DNA from 2 places in the Paenibacillus sp. FSL M7-0896 genome. Region 2 is predicted to be linked to the other one. Evidence: riboswitches for the same ligand, from Rfam matches in the RefSeq annotation. Region 2 holds a riboswitch; the other holds the start of a gene.

Region 1 (7,458 bases), 620 kb from region 2:
GAGGTGGAGTCCTATGCGTGGGATATCGATCAGATTATGGGCCATGCACGCAAATTCGATGAGCAGGCGTTTATGGTTCAGTTCAAGCAGTATGTGGAACAGGCCTACGTCAATTTCCTAAAAGGAGGATGAAAGTATGAAACTCGCAGTGATTGGTACCGGCTATGTAGGACTTGTATCAGGCGTATGCTTTACCCTAAATGGAAATCATGTCATCTGTGTGGATAAGGATGAACAGAAGATCGAGAAGCTGAACCGGATGGAATCCCCTATCTATGAGCCGGGCATTGAGGCCCTGATCGAAATGAATCTGCGCGAGGGGCGGCTGAGCTTCTCGTCCGATCTTCAGGAGTCGGTCCGCCGCTCCGATATCGTCATTCTTGCCGTGGGTACACCTTCTCTGCCGGGCGGCGAAGCCGACCTGAGATATATCGAAGGAGCGGCTGCCGAGATTGCGCAGGCGATGGAAGGCTATAAGATCATTATGACCAAGTCGACCGTCCCTGTTGGAACCAATGAGCGCATCCGCCAGCTGATCTCCTCCCTCACGAATCATCCCTTCGATATCGTCTCTGCGCCTGAATTCCTCCGTGAAGGCTCTGCCATCCGCGACACGCTTCATCCCGACCGGATCGTGATCGGACTGGATAATCAGGCGCTTGAGCCGACCATGCGCGAGCTGCATAAGGGCTTCACAGAGAATGTATTCGTCACGGATATCCGCAGCGCCGAGATGATCAAATATGCCTCGAATGCTTTTCTGGCGACGAAGATCTCCTTCATTAATGAGATTGCCAACATTTGCGAAAAGGTAGGAGCGGATGTCACCGAAGTCGCAGGCGGCATGGGGATGGACCAGAGAATCGGTGCGACCTTCCTGCAGGCCGGTATCGGCTATGGCGGCTCCTGCTTCCCGAAGGATACCAATGCGCTGATCCAGATTGCCGGGAATGTGGATTATGAGTTCAAGCTGCTCAAATCCGTCGTTGAAGTCAATAAAGGCCAGCGCTTCATGATTATCTCCAAGCTCCATGAATCGCTCGGCAGCCTGCGCGGCGCGGTCATTGGTATCTGGGGGCTTGCCTTCAAGCCCAATACCGATGATGTCCGCGAGGCCCCGGCCCGTGAGATCGTCGAGGCGCTGGTCGCCGAGGGCGCCATCGTGAAGCTGTACGATCCCATCGCCGCCGAGAACTTCCGCAAGGAATACGATCACCCGCAGCTCCGCTGGTGCGGACTGGCCGAAGAGGCAGCCGAGGGCAGCGATGCTGTATGCCTGCTGACCGACTGGAGCCAGTTCAAGGAGATCAACCTGCACCAGCTTGCCGGAACCATGCGCCGCCAGGTGCTGATCGACGGCCGCAACGTCTATACCAAAGAGCAGATCGAAGGCACCGGCCTCGAATATATCTCCGTCGGCCGCCCGCAGATGGGCGGGCTTAGCGGATTCTCCGCCAGCGTGGCTGGCGCGGTGTAGACCGGCAATCCACTTGAAGCGTTACGGCGATAAATCCCATTAAAAGCGCCGAAAGTGGGCTGAGCGGTGAATGAGAGGGATAAATCCCATTAAAAGCGCCGAAAGTGGGCTGATGGGCGACTGGAGAGGGATAAATCCCATTAAATGCGCCGAAAGTGGGCTGGATGGCGAAATGAAGAGTATAAGTACCCTTGATTTATCGGATGCTGGCCGAATGGAGCAAATGAGGAGCACAAATGTCCCTGGTTTCCCGAATTCGAGCCAAATGGAGCAAATGAGGAGCACAAATGCCCCTGATTTCCCGGATGCGGGCCAAATGGAGCAAATGAGGAGCAGAAGTGCCCTTGATTTCCCGGGTGCGGGCCAAATGGAGCAAATGAGGAGCAGAAGTGCCCCTGATTTCCCGGATGCGGACTAAATGGAGCAAATGAAGAGCATAAGTGCCCCTGAATTCCGGGAAAGTTGGCTAAACGAGCAAATGAGGAGCACTAGTGCCTAGTACTTAACTAACTAGCTTCTGCCGCCGCGAAGTTGCGCGGTGAGCCCTTGGCACAAGAGTCTTGAATCCAGGTCTTGAATTCCGGTCTTGAATTCCATTGTCTTGGAACTCTTGTTCTCTCCAGCCGCTAGGTCAGCGGCGACGCCTTGGAACAAGCGGCACTTAAGAGTCTTTGAGCCTTTGAATTTTTCTCCGCCGCAACAGTAGGCGGCAACCAGGGATTCAATTGTCGTGAAGGCAGGCTGCCGGCAACCAGGATTCAACTGCTGCCGCGCAAGCATAGCGGCGGCCCGGCTCCCCTTGCCGCTACCACAAGCGGCAATATCGGATCTTTAGCAGGGAGCTTCGCCAGCGGGCGAAGCGGATATAAAATCACAAGCCTGTTATGAAATGGAGCGGAGAGGAATTTTGGAGCTGTAGGAGCGTTAGCGTCCGCCTTTGTCTCCGGATGTTATCTGCTGCAAGCAATATAATCAACAACATCTGGAGACAACAGCGGCCGTAAGCCCAAAATTCCTTGCAGCGACCCTCATAACAGGCGGGATTTTAACTCAGAGTTCCCCGCAATAAGAATACCCAATAACAATACGATATGGAGGGTTCACTATGAAACTAGTACTTCTATCAGGCGGCTCCGGCAAGCGGCTCTGGCCGTTGTCCAATGATTCACGCTCCAAGCAATTTCTGAAGGTACTGGCAAGCCCGGCAGGTGAACCGGAATCAATGGTACAACGGGTATGGAGACAGCTGGAGGAGAACGGCATGGCCGGGTCCTCGTATCTGGCGACCGGGCGCAGCCAGGTGGAGATGATCCAGAGCCAGCTCGGCAGCGAGGTGCCGATCATTGTAGAGCCGGAGCGGCGGGATACCTTCCCGGCTATTGCGCTGACGGCGGCCTACCTGTATTCCATCGCGGGGGTGTCCCCAAGCGAGACCGTGGCGATTCTGCCGGTGGACCCATACGTGGAATCCTCCTTTTTCGAAACGGTGCTGCAGCTGGAGAACACCATGCTGGTGAGCGGGGCGAACCTGGCGCTGATGGGCGTAGTTCCCGAGCATGCTTCGGAGAAATACGGCTACATTATTCCAACGGGCGCAGATGCGGGAGCGAATGGTTACCTGCAAGTGAGCCACTTCCAGGAGAAGCCGGACCGCATCCAAGCTGAGGAGCTAATCAGGCGGGGAGCGCTCTGGAACTGCGGAGTGTTCGCCTTCCGTCTGGGTTACCTGCTGGATATCCTGCAGCGCAAAGGGCTGCCGCTCAATTACGAGGAGCTGCAGAAGCAGTATAAGCTGCTGTCCTCGATTAGCTTCGATTACGAAGTGGTGGAGAAAGAAGAGAACATCGTCGTGCAGCCTTACGCCGGATTCTGGAAAGACCTGGGCACCTGGAATACGCTGACCGAGGAAATGACCAGTAACCATGTCGGCAAAGGCTTCATCACCGCTGACTCCGAAGGCACCTGCCTCATTAACGAGCTGGATATTCCAATCACGGTAATCGGGGCGAAGGATCTGATTATCGCCGCCAGCCCGGACGGCATTCTGGTGACGCACAAGGCCGAGAGTCCGCGGATCAAGGAAGTGCTGAAGACTTTTGAACAAAGACCGATGTACGAAGAGCGCCGCTGGGGCCACTACAAGGTGATCGATTATGTGAAATATGATGAGGGCAACGAGGTGCTGACCAAGCGGATTTTCATCAATGAGGGCAAAAATATCAGCTACCAGCTGCATCACAAACGCAGTGAAATCTGGACCTTCGTCAGCGGGGAAGCCAGCATTGTCATCAATGAGAAGATGCATAAGGTGAAGGCGGGAGATGTGGTGCGGATACCGGAAGGGACCAAGCATGCCATTCTTGCTCTTACCGATGTGGAATTCATTGAGGTGCAGACAGGGTCTGAGCTGGTAGAGGAGGACAATATCCGTATTACTCTGGACTGGGAGGATATCGCTCTACATCAGTTCATTTCGTAGGTCTAACTTATCTATTTAACCAATTGTTACAATTTTAAATCAGGCATTTAGAACTATTTTTTAGACAAAATTTGTTTTTACTCTACATTAAATTTGCATATCGACGATACTTACGGTAAGAGGGATTGATCCTTCCAAAACGACAATGGCAAACCTAATCGAAAGATAGGGACGCAAAGCTATAGGGCCTTCGCAAGAGTGGCAGCCTGGCTACCGAAAGGAAGAGAATATTGTGAAAACTTACCGTAAGTCTCGTTTGCTCTGCGCTGTGCTGTCGCTGGCCGTGGTATTGTCTGCTGTACCCGTGGGACTGGGAATCGCCCCGTCCACTGTCAAGGCTGCTTCCTCTACAGGAGCACCAGTGAATCCTAATGCTTCAGCCGAGGCGGTCAAGCTGCTGAACAGTCTCTATGAGATCTCCGGGAACGGAATCATTACAGGGCAGCATGACTATTTCGAAAGTCCGGATGAGCTGAGCAACAAGCTGAAGGGAACAAGCGGACAATACGCCGCACTGCATGGTTATGAGCTTGGAGCAATCGGTGGACAGAGCGAGAGCGGAGTAGCAGCACAACGCAAAAATATCGTCTGGAGTGCAACGAACTGGTCCAGAGCGGGCGGCATTGTCGCCATGACCTTCCACCAGAATCTGCCGGGCACCAAGTACGAATGGTCCAATGTGCAGAAGCCAATCACTCAGGCACAATTCAACAAATACGTAACTCCAGGGACACCAGAGTATAATGCGCTGATCACTGATCTGGATAAAGTAGCTGTCTCTCTGAAAAGTCTGCGGGATGCTAAGGTTCCGATCCTCTGGAGACCGTACCATGAAATGAACGGCGGCTGGTTCTGGTGGGGCAAGAAAGACAACTTCACTGCACTATGGAATATTATGTATGACCGGTTCGTGAATGTTCATCAGTTAAATAATCTGATTTGGGTATGGAACCCGAATGCGCCGAATGCCAACTCTGATCCCTATGCACGGACCTATCCGGGCGCGGACAGAGTGGATGTGCTGGCAGCAGATATATATAATAACGACTACTCGAATAAATATCATGATGATCTGACCAGCCTGGCTGGCGGCAAACCGATCGGCATCGGCGAGAACGGCGAAATGCCGAACATCTCGAAGCTGAAGCTAACTCAGCAGAATTACGTGTTCATGATGAACTGGGGCAAGATGCTCTATGAGAATAACAGCACGGCGACAATCAAGAATTTCATGAATGACAGCTACACACTGACCCGTGACCAATATAAGGCCTGGTCTGCTCCGGCGGCGGCTCCTAAGCCAACGGCAACGCCGACTGCAACACCAACACCAACACCAACGCCGACTGCAACACCAACACCAACGCCGACTGCAACACCAACGCCGACTGTAACACCAACGCCGACTGCAACACCAACCGTTGCGCCGATTCCGAAGCCGGTCCCAACCTCCGGTGATACGGACAGTAAGCCTGCCCAGAATGGCTTGCTTGGAGAATACTTCAAGAACATGACGCTCTCGGGGACACCGGTTATGGTGCGTAACGATGATGTCATCAGCTTCAATTGGCGCCAGGGTACTCCTAATGCTGCACTCGGTGTAGACTACTTCTCGATTCGCTGGACCGGCCAGATTAAGCCGGCTTACAGTGAGACCTATCAGTTCTATACTACATCGGATGACGGTATCCGCTTGTGGGTGAACGGCACAGCAGTCATCGACAGCTGGGTCAAGCAGAGCGGAACTGCCCGCACAGGAAGCATTGCCTTGACTGCCGGGCAACTGTACGATATCAAGGTTGAGTATTACGAGAATGCAGGCGATGCGAATGTCCATCTGATGTGGCAGAGCCCCAGCCAGGTGAAGGGAACCGTACCTGCAAGTGCGCTTTTCTCCAGAGCAGGCAACACATCCATACCTGTTCCAGCTGCAACAGCAGTACCGACCACGGTACCAGCAGCGACAGTAGCGCCAGTTCCGACAGCAACGCCGGCACCAGTAACGACACCAATGCCAGCACCAACACCAACGCCAGCACCGACACCAACGCCAACACCGGTGCCTACGCCGACAGCGGCTCCCGTTCCCGTTCCTTCTCCTACAGCAACACCGGCGGATCTGCCGGTAGAAGTTCCTGCTGCCAATGGACTGTACGCGGAATACTTCAATAATATGACTCTATCGGGCGAACCCGCTGTAGTGCGTACCGATGCTGTGCTTGATTTCAACTGGCGCCAAGGCACGCCGGATGCCGCTATCGGCATAGACTTCTTCTCTGTCCGCTGGAGCGGGAAGATGAAGCCGCTCTACACGGAGATTTATCAGATTTATACCACTTCCGATGACGGTATCCGCGTACGGGTGAACGGTGAGCTTGTGATTGACAGCTGGGTGAAGCAGAGCGGCACCGAACGCATGGGCAGCATCAGCCTGACCGCAGGCGAGCTGTATGATATTCAGGTAGAATATTATGAGAATCAAGGGGATGCAAAAGCGCGGCTAATGTGGCAGAGTCCAAGCCAAGCCAAAGGAACCATTCCGGCAAGCGCGTTGTTCCTCCCGTCCGCTTCGTAAGCTCATAAGGTCCGCAGCTGTGTTCAACATTGGCGCTGTTACTGGTTAAGACGTTACAATTATAAATCCTGTAAGCCACTCTTAATGGCCCTGCTTACCAGCAGGGCTACTAAGCTATAGAAAGGCAGACAATCCGGCAGGCGTAACCTCCGGGGCCCTGCCGGAGAGTGTGGCTGGAGAAAGGAGATTACATTGAACACTTACCGTAAGTACAGGCTATATACAACTATTTTTCCTCTAATCCTTATCCTTTCATTGCTTCCATGGGGGGAAGGGCGCAGTCTGCCCGCAGCCGCCAAGGTTACAGCACCTGCCGCCCCCGCTCCCATACAGCCCATTAATCCTTCGGCCTCCAAGGAGGCTTCCGCACTGTTAAGCTATCTCAGTAATCTCAGCGGCAAGGGGATGATATCCGGCCAGCATGATTACCTGGAGAGCCCCGATGAATTTAATAATAAGCTCCGCACCACAACCGGCCGCTATGCCGTTCTGCATGGCTATGAGCTGGGAGCCATAGGCAACCAGTCCAAGGAGACCATTGCCAAGCAGCGTCAGGCTGTCGTGGACAGCGCCATCCGTTGGCATGAGGGCGGCGGTATTGTCGCCATGACCTTCCATCAGAATCTGCCGGGAACCGCGCCGGTATGGACCAATGTGCAGAAGCCGCTGAGCCAGAGTCAATTCAAGCTGTATGTCACTCCAGGAACGCCGCAGTACAAGGCCCTGGTCGCCGAGCTGGATGAAGTGGCCAAGTATCTGGGCGAGCTGCGCGATGCCGGAGTTCCGGTGTTATGGCGGCCCTATCATGAGATGAACGGCGGCTGGTTCTGGTGGGGGCAGAAGGATGACTTCGCGAAGCTCTGGGACCTGGTCTATGACCGCATGGTGAATACGCATAAGCTGAATAATCTGCTGTGGGTATGGAAT
Region 2 (7,458 bases):
TGTCGGTTCCGCCGTTGGCGTTGGTGTTGGCTCTACCGTTGGCGTTGGTGTTGGTTCCGCCGTTGGCGTTGGTGTCGGCTCTGCCGTTGGTGTTGGTGTCGGTTCTGCCGTTGGCGTTGGTGTCGGTTCTGCTGTCGGCGTTGGTGTTGGTTCTACCGTCGGTGTTGGTGTCGGTACTGCCGTTGGTGTTGGTGTCGGTTCTGCCGTTGGTGTTGGTGTCGGTTCTGCCGTTGGCGTTGGTGTCGGTACTGCTGTTGGCGTTGGTGTCGGTACTGCCGTTGGTGTTGGTGTCGGCTCTGCCGTTGGCGTTGGTGTCGGTCCCGCTGTTGGCGTTGGTGTTGGTTCTGCCGTCGGTGTTGGTGTCGGTCCAGCTGTTGGCGTTGGTGTCGGTACAGCTGTTGGCGTTGGCGTCGGCTTCACAGTTGGTGTTGGTGTCGGCTTCACGGTCGGCGTTGGCTTCACAGTTGGCGTTGGTGTCGGCTTCACGGTCGGCGTTGGTGTTGGCTTCACCGTTGGTGTTGGAGTCGGCACCGCTGTTGGTGTCGGTGTTGGCTTCACCGTTGGCGTTGGTGTCGGCTTCACAGTCGGTGTTGGTGTCGGCTTCACAGTCGGCGTTGGTGTCGGCTTCACGGTCGGCGTTGGTGTCGGCTTCACGGTCGGCGTTGGCGTCGGCTTCACGGTCGGTGTTGGCGTCGGCTTCACAGTCGGCGTTGGTGTTGGCTTCACGGTCGGCGTTGGTGTTGGCTTCACGGTCGGCGTTGGTGTTGGCTTCACAGTCGGCGTTGGTGTCGGCTTCACGGTCGGCGTTGGTGTCGGCTTTACAGTCGGTGTTGGCTTTGGAGTTGGAGTGCACACAGGTGTAGGTGACGGTTTTATGGTCGGTGTTGGCTTCACAGTTGGAGTCGGCGTTACCGTCGGCGTTGGCTTCACTGTAGGTGTAGGCGTTACCGTTGGTGTTGGCTTCACTGTAGGTGTTGGTGTTACCGTCGGTGTCGGCTTCACTGTAGGTGTTGGTGTTACCGTCGGTGTTGGCTTCACTGTAGGTGTTGGTGTTACCGTCGGTGTTGGTTTCACTGTCGGTGTCGGTGTAGCCGCTGGTGTCGGTGATGGACTAGGTGTCGGCGTTGCGGTCGGCGTCGGACTCGGTGGCGGCCCCTCTCCCTCGTACAATCCCAGGTGCATCTCAACCCCGCCGCTAAAAGATTTTGCAATCAGAGTCCCGTACAGCTCTGCTCCGGCATAATGAACATCCGCTCTAGGTGCGAGGATCGTCCCGAAGAATGAGGTATAAGCGATATTCACCTCAGAAGCTTCGTAAAAGTTGAACAATACCTGACTGGCTCTGCCGTTATTCATTGCAAAACTTGGCACATTGACTATAGACCCGCTAATATTAATAATCAGCGTAGCGTTCTGTGCAATGTTGAATTCGATATAGTTGGTCTTCGCCAGTGTCGAGGCATCCAAATGAACTACATTGAAACGATCCGGTGCACTTATCTTGAGCTGTCCATAATTGTTATTGCCGATCTCATTCGTGTCAGCCAAGGCCCCATACTCTGTGGAACGGGAGATCAGAGCTTGCTGCTCGGCTGCAAAATCAATCGGGCTGGCATTTTTCTTCCCGCCTTTGATGTTGACACCAGGCTCATTGGCTGTAAAGCTATCCCCAAATACCACATTTCCATAGATCTCTCCACTGCCTGAATGTACAAAATTCTTACCGGCCACAAGTACATCCGTCGGCGAAGCATCCCTGTATGCCCTAGCTACTCCGTAACCTCCGGAGAGGGTAATGTCCCCCGCCGCTGCCAGGCGGCCTTCAATCTGATCATTGGCTTGTTTAAAATCCCCGAGGATAAAAGCATTAAAATTCCCTGCGACCCCCAAAACCGGTGTTGGCGTATACGGCACCCCTGAAGCTGCTCTGACATCCGTGCCCCACGTAAAAGCACTGGATACGGTCAATAGGCCCGCCATAATGATGGCGGCTGTTTTACGTACTCCTTTTTTCAATAGTCCACACCTCCTAGTTACTATTCTATGAATCTGTCACGCGACTATAACAACAAAAAGACCGCCACGAAGGGTTAGCTTCACGGCGGCCGGACGACCCTAGCCTCAACTTTAGAGACAGTAGATTCCTGACTTTGCGTCCCGTTCTTTCGATACGGTTTGCGTTTGTACATGATTTCGGTATGCAATTGAGATTTGCTTATGTAAGATCATTGTTGAGTCTATGACATTTGTTACTTTTGTACTAATTTCAGTTTATCCGCTCTCCCACCCTATTGTCAATCCACTCCCAGTATATTTTTTGAAATTATTTTTTACGATGGTTGCTCATTGATCCCTTGTACCATAAGGGTTCAGGGGCGAGTCTCTTTTTTATCTACTGACGAAAAAAGTCGAGAAATCAGAGGATTGGCTATAGCCGTTTGTCTCTCTTTTCTATAATACTATCAATTTATATCATTAAAATTTGATGCATTCGTCCTATTTTATCGCCCTCAGCCCACCCCTACTCATTATCTGCTCCTGTTCAATGCAATTTTACCTATTTTTGGGCATCTCAGCTCCAAAAAAAGTGCCGCCCATAGGGACGACACCTGCTAATAGACTTCATATATTTTGAATAAAATGTCGCCTAGGCAGACCCGAACAGCTGAACCCAGCCAATCATCGATACCCAGAGCGGAACACTTAGAATGATCCCGAATACCAAACCACGGCGGAGGCTTCCTTCATGACTCATTGCCATTCTCCTTTGAGCTGATTTATTTATCAATCTTTAATATTTCAATTTTAATATAAAATAATTCATCTTATTTTTTTGTGAAATATATCACATTATTTGAGTTAATTTATAAAACCCATTGATTATTTTTTGAAGGATGAGTTACAATGCGAATATACGTTCTCTTTGAGGGGTTGAGAAGGATGCAAAGAGCAGAGAGCCAGGATAACCTGCTGGTCAAATCCTATATTTTGCTGCCGCTTATTCTATCCGCCTTCGAGCGCGATGCTTCTGCTATAGCCTCTGAGCTGCGCACGCCTGCACCTTATCTGGAGGTAATCCAGTCGGCCGCTCATGCCGCTTCTGCCGATCTGCGGGAGGTCCGTGCCGGAATGCGCGCCCGTGGTCTGAAGGTCTATGAGCAGCAGCGGTTGGAGACGGGTGTTGAAGCCAAATTTGTCTGCAGGGGCTATCACGAACGGATGCTGCTGCTGGATGATGTGATTGCCGCCCAGGCCACTCTGCATATGCGCAGATATCTGGGTATGGAGAAGATGGAGCAGCGCTAACAAAGAAGCCTGCCGCAAGCGGCAGACTTCTGCATTAAATGATCACCGGGATGCGGTTACATTAACAACGTCCAATACCCCAATGTGCCGCATATCACCACCACAGCTACCGGGTACAGGATTCTCCGGCTTACCTGATCCCTGAACGCAAGAAACAAACAAAGCATACAAAGCCATGCAATTAGAAGGCTTCCCATCTATTATGCATACGCTCCTTCCCGGCATTTCTGCCCCTCTCCAGCGGTAGACCGCCTCAGAGCACAACTCTCCTTATATATAGGAAGATTTCCCGCCGAATATCCCAATTATACCAGCTGACAGCCAATCTGGAGCAATTTTTCTTCACATTGCCGTCAAGAAATTCACAATTCCTCTTCCAGCACCGGATATTCCCAGAAACCCAGACGTCCCTTAGCAGGTATGGGATGTACCAGCGGAACAACCTCCTCCAGCATCCAGGCATACCTTCCTTCGGCATAATTGCCGAATACATATTCATTGCCGCCCGGCCAGCCTTGCTGCGAAAGCTCCGGCGTCACCTCACAGCAATCCGCAATGCGGCTGACTGCAATGATCTTGCCCGTCGGCAGGTTGTCCGCAGTGTAGCCGTGACGGGCCAGCAACGACTGATACGGCTCCGTCCGGCAGATCGCCTTATTCACCTGCATCCCGGCATGAATGGCTAACTCTCCCCGGTGGGCGGTCCGCCAGGTCCGGGTTTCGATTTGTTTTTCTCCCAGCGCAATTAACGTGGCCCACGGCTGGCGAATGGTTAGGCATTTCATAATGCAGCTTACCTCCTATGTTGAACACCTTTTACTTAGAATTACTATGACCTTCTATGGGAAACATTAATAGCTAAGAAGGGGGACTGACGAACTATGGGTAACGGATTAGATCAAGGGTACGGGGTATTAAAATGCAAATTATCCAATGAGGATACCATATATAAGCTAGGTGTCAAAAATAATCATGTCCAGGTACTGGTTGAGGTTGAAGGTGATATTAATAAAAAGTACAGGGTGGCTATCAATATCAGATCAAGCGCAAAAGCGGAACATTTACCGGAGGACACTGCAAATCAGGTGCTTTATTATGTGGGCGAAGATTTCAAAGCGGAAGAAACGGCCCGTTGGCTCACGCTTGAATCCGGCTTCACGAAGATCACCGGACATAACCGGAGCCTTGCCCTTGATTATATCAGGGGAAACCTGGTGATTCCCAGTAAGATGGTAGCTCTGCCTAATACGAACCGGAATGAACCCGAAAACAGCGATCCCCGCAACAATCTTTATGACAAAATCACCTCTTATCTCAAGGAGGCACAGGAACAGGATGCAACCCTGTACGTATTCGGCGAGCCTTGGGGACCCGAAGAGGATAAGCCCGATAAGTACTTCGGCTTCTCCCCTGGGCAGGGCGTTCATAATATTCATATGAACCAAGGCAATGCGGGCGGGTACGCCAGTGAAAATGGCACATGGCAAGACGGCGGCGTCCTTATTCATTTCGAGAATGAACACAGATGGGTGGCTATCTTCCTGGCCTTCCAGTCCCAATCCTGGTGTACCAACGACCAGGGAGATGCCACCAAGCCGGTTAGTGAATGTAATCATACCAATGTTTTGTCATGAGCCAACACCATCGCATTAACCGCTGATACGATATCCTTGGCATCCAACTGTTCATCCAGCCTCAAATGAAGTTGTAAGGTAGAGACGGGTGATTGGTTAGCAGAAACGATGAGCTCGACCTCATGAGATGAAAGCACCTTTGCTTGTAGGATTTGCAGCCAGGGGATAAGATCCGGTAACGCTTTATCCTCCGAAGGACCAATTTCCATGCCATCCACCCCAATAGGTGAACGCCCGTCGAAATACTCAATCCTTAGCACAGGATAAGAGGGGAGACTGTTCCTTTTCGAGGTCCTAGCCGCTTCCAGCTGATGGCGGGAGGTTTGTTTACGACCGATAATTATTTTCCACAAAACGATACACAGGGAGGGGATGAAGAAGCAGAGCACCGCCAACCAACCACTGAAGGTCTTGACATAGACGGCAAAAAAGAGGGCTGCGGATAGAATCGCAAGCAACCAGATGTAGAGCTCCTGCCTCCAATTGGACTGGCGCTTCCCGGATACTGGAGGAATGGACTGTGCTGGCTGAATATCGGTAGCTTGCTCCGGTTGAGCTGCCGTTCGTTCCCTCCTAGGCAAATGCTCCCCATTCAGCATATAAAAGTTATCGGCTGCTCCCTGCCAGACCTTCTCATGCGAGGGATGCGGCGACTGCCAGAGGGTAACGTATTCTTGAATGTCTTTTAGATACAGGGCAGGATCGCCCGTGAATGAGAAATATTGCGAAAGCTCCAGATGAATAACAGCAGCAGAATAACGCTTTACATGGGTCGATAAGGTTTCCAGCCACTCATGTACAGGAGTGGAAAGCGCTGGGAAATGGGCCAGCGTGCCGGGTAAACTCAGGCGCAATTGCTCTGCAGCATCCGCCCATGGAATCTGCCATTGGAAGGCCTCTGAAAAATGTTCCCACTCAGGCAAATCCTCCACATCCGGTTGGTCCATATGGGGTTGAATCTTGCTCCAAGCTTGCATAAGCTGCCTGCTATAGTGCTGGAACTGGTCTTGGCTGACCAGACAAAACCATATTGGAGCGAGAAAATTATTCGTTTCGAAAGCTGTATTCTCATAATCAATCAAATCTGTATCGGCACTGGTAACACTCAGGAATGTCCGGTTTCCCATATAAGATCCTTGCCTCCTTGCCTCCTAGCATCCAACCATAAGCTCCCCACTTTACTTAACTAAAGGTTAGAAGAATGGTAGATGTTGATGCTTGCATAGAAAAAAGGCGCAGTTCCAAAAAACCGGAAACCCGCGCCACTATCGACTTTGTAAGAATGCTGGTGAAGGGAATTGAACCCCCGGCCTACGCATTACGAGTGCGTTGCTCTACCCCTGAGCTACACCAGCGAACAGGCTTTGCTGTCCTGCCAAACACAAAATATTATAACTCTTCCAGCGGAAAACGCAAGCCCTTTTTCCGCTGGTTGCTGTGTCATCAGCCCTGCATCAGCCCCAGCCCGCGGAAATAATCCAGTGCGAGCTTAGCGCTTGCAAGGGAGGATACCTCATATGCCTCTTGCTCCACAATATAATAGAGAATTCCGCTCTGCTCCGCGATCTCGAAGACGCTCCGGAAATCGACCTCTCCCTTTCCGAGATCGGTCTCCTCATTGTCTGCTCCGAAGTCCTTAATGTGAACCAGCGGAACACGGCCGGCGTACCGTGACACATAATCAACGGGCCGGGCTCCCCCCCTGTATACCCATCCCAGATCAAACTCAGCCAGCATATGCTCGGCAGGAATCTGCTCCAGCCAGATATCGATGACCGCCTTGCCGTCAACCTCTTTGAATTCATAATCATGGTTGTGGTAGCCGTACTGCATCCCCGCCGCCCGGACCATCGCGGAAGCCTTCTCCAGGAATGGAATGATTCTCGTTACATCCTCTATGGAAGGGTTCGGCGGAAGCGGTGCCGACGGGGTGATCATATATTGCAGTCCGAGCTCTACACCGTATTCAATCTCTTTGGCTAATGCCTGTTCCATCTTATCCAGACTGCTGAAGTCCAGGCCTACATGCGCCGAAGGGGCCGCCAGGCCAAGTTCATCCAGCTTACGGCGCAGTTCCCCTGCAGATACACCGAAATAACCGGCGAATTCCACTGCCTGGTACCCCATCTCTGCCACCTTGGCCAGTGTGCCGAGGAAATCGCGTTCCGTCTGGTCACGCAGTGTATACATTTGAATTCCGATCTGCTGTGCTGCTTCTGTCATTAAGAATCCGCTCCTTATCGGTTGATTCTGATTGGATACTATTGTGGTTACTCTCCCTGTAGCTTGCGCTCCACAGATTCCAGCTTGCTGCGGCTGGTCGAGGTCTTGTCGCGCCGGTCATCGATCTTGAGTGAGGTTGAGACTCTCTGTGCCCCGGCGGTAAACGGCGACTCATGCAGCGCTTCTACCGCAGCCAGAATCCGCGCTACCGGTCCCTCAATAATTGTACCCATAGAAGTTAGCTCATAGGTAATGCCCTCCACCGTCTGCAGCACACGCTGCATCTCGGCCACAT

What was found. A riboswitch is a leader RNA that binds a small molecule or an ion and turns the genes downstream of it on or off. The one in region 2 is predicted to bind cyclic di-GMP.
Region 1: it holds a riboswitch for cyclic di-GMP, as region 2 does, so the genes downstream of both, MKY12_RS03400 (PA14 domain-containing protein) here and MKY12_RS00835 (choice-of-anchor A family protein) in region 2, are expected to answer to the same signal.

The regions. Positions count from the first base shown of each region.
Region 1 covers NZ_CP150250.1:812,229-819,686, forward strand. Annotated here, with positions in the region: gene MKY12_RS03385 (glycosyltransferase) at 1-132, shown strand, start outside; gene MKY12_RS03390 (UDP-glucose/GDP-mannose dehydrogenase family protein) at 137-1,477, shown strand; gene MKY12_RS03395 (sugar phosphate nucleotidyltransferase) at 2,583-3,956, shown strand; cyclic di-GMP riboswitch class I at 4,094-4,174, shown strand; gene MKY12_RS03400 (PA14 domain-containing protein) at 4,189-6,531, shown strand; gene MKY12_RS03405 (glycosyl hydrolase) at 6,724-7,458, shown strand, end outside.
Region 2 covers NZ_CP150250.1:190,186-197,643, reverse strand. Annotated here, with positions in the region: gene MKY12_RS00835 (choice-of-anchor A family protein) at 1-2,016, opposite strand, end outside; cyclic di-GMP riboswitch class I at 2,098-2,190, opposite strand; gene MKY12_RS00830 (hypothetical protein) at 2,941-3,306, shown strand; gene MKY12_RS00825 (ASCH domain-containing protein) at 3,669-4,091, opposite strand; gene MKY12_RS00820 (YukJ family protein) at 4,188-4,940, shown strand; gene MKY12_RS00815 (hypothetical protein) at 4,919-6,067, opposite strand; tRNA gene MKY12_RS00810 (tRNA-Thr) at 6,224-6,295, opposite strand; gene MKY12_RS00805 (sugar phosphate isomerase/epimerase) at 6,384-7,163, opposite strand; gene MKY12_RS00800 (MTH1187 family thiamine-binding protein) at 7,211-7,458, opposite strand, start outside.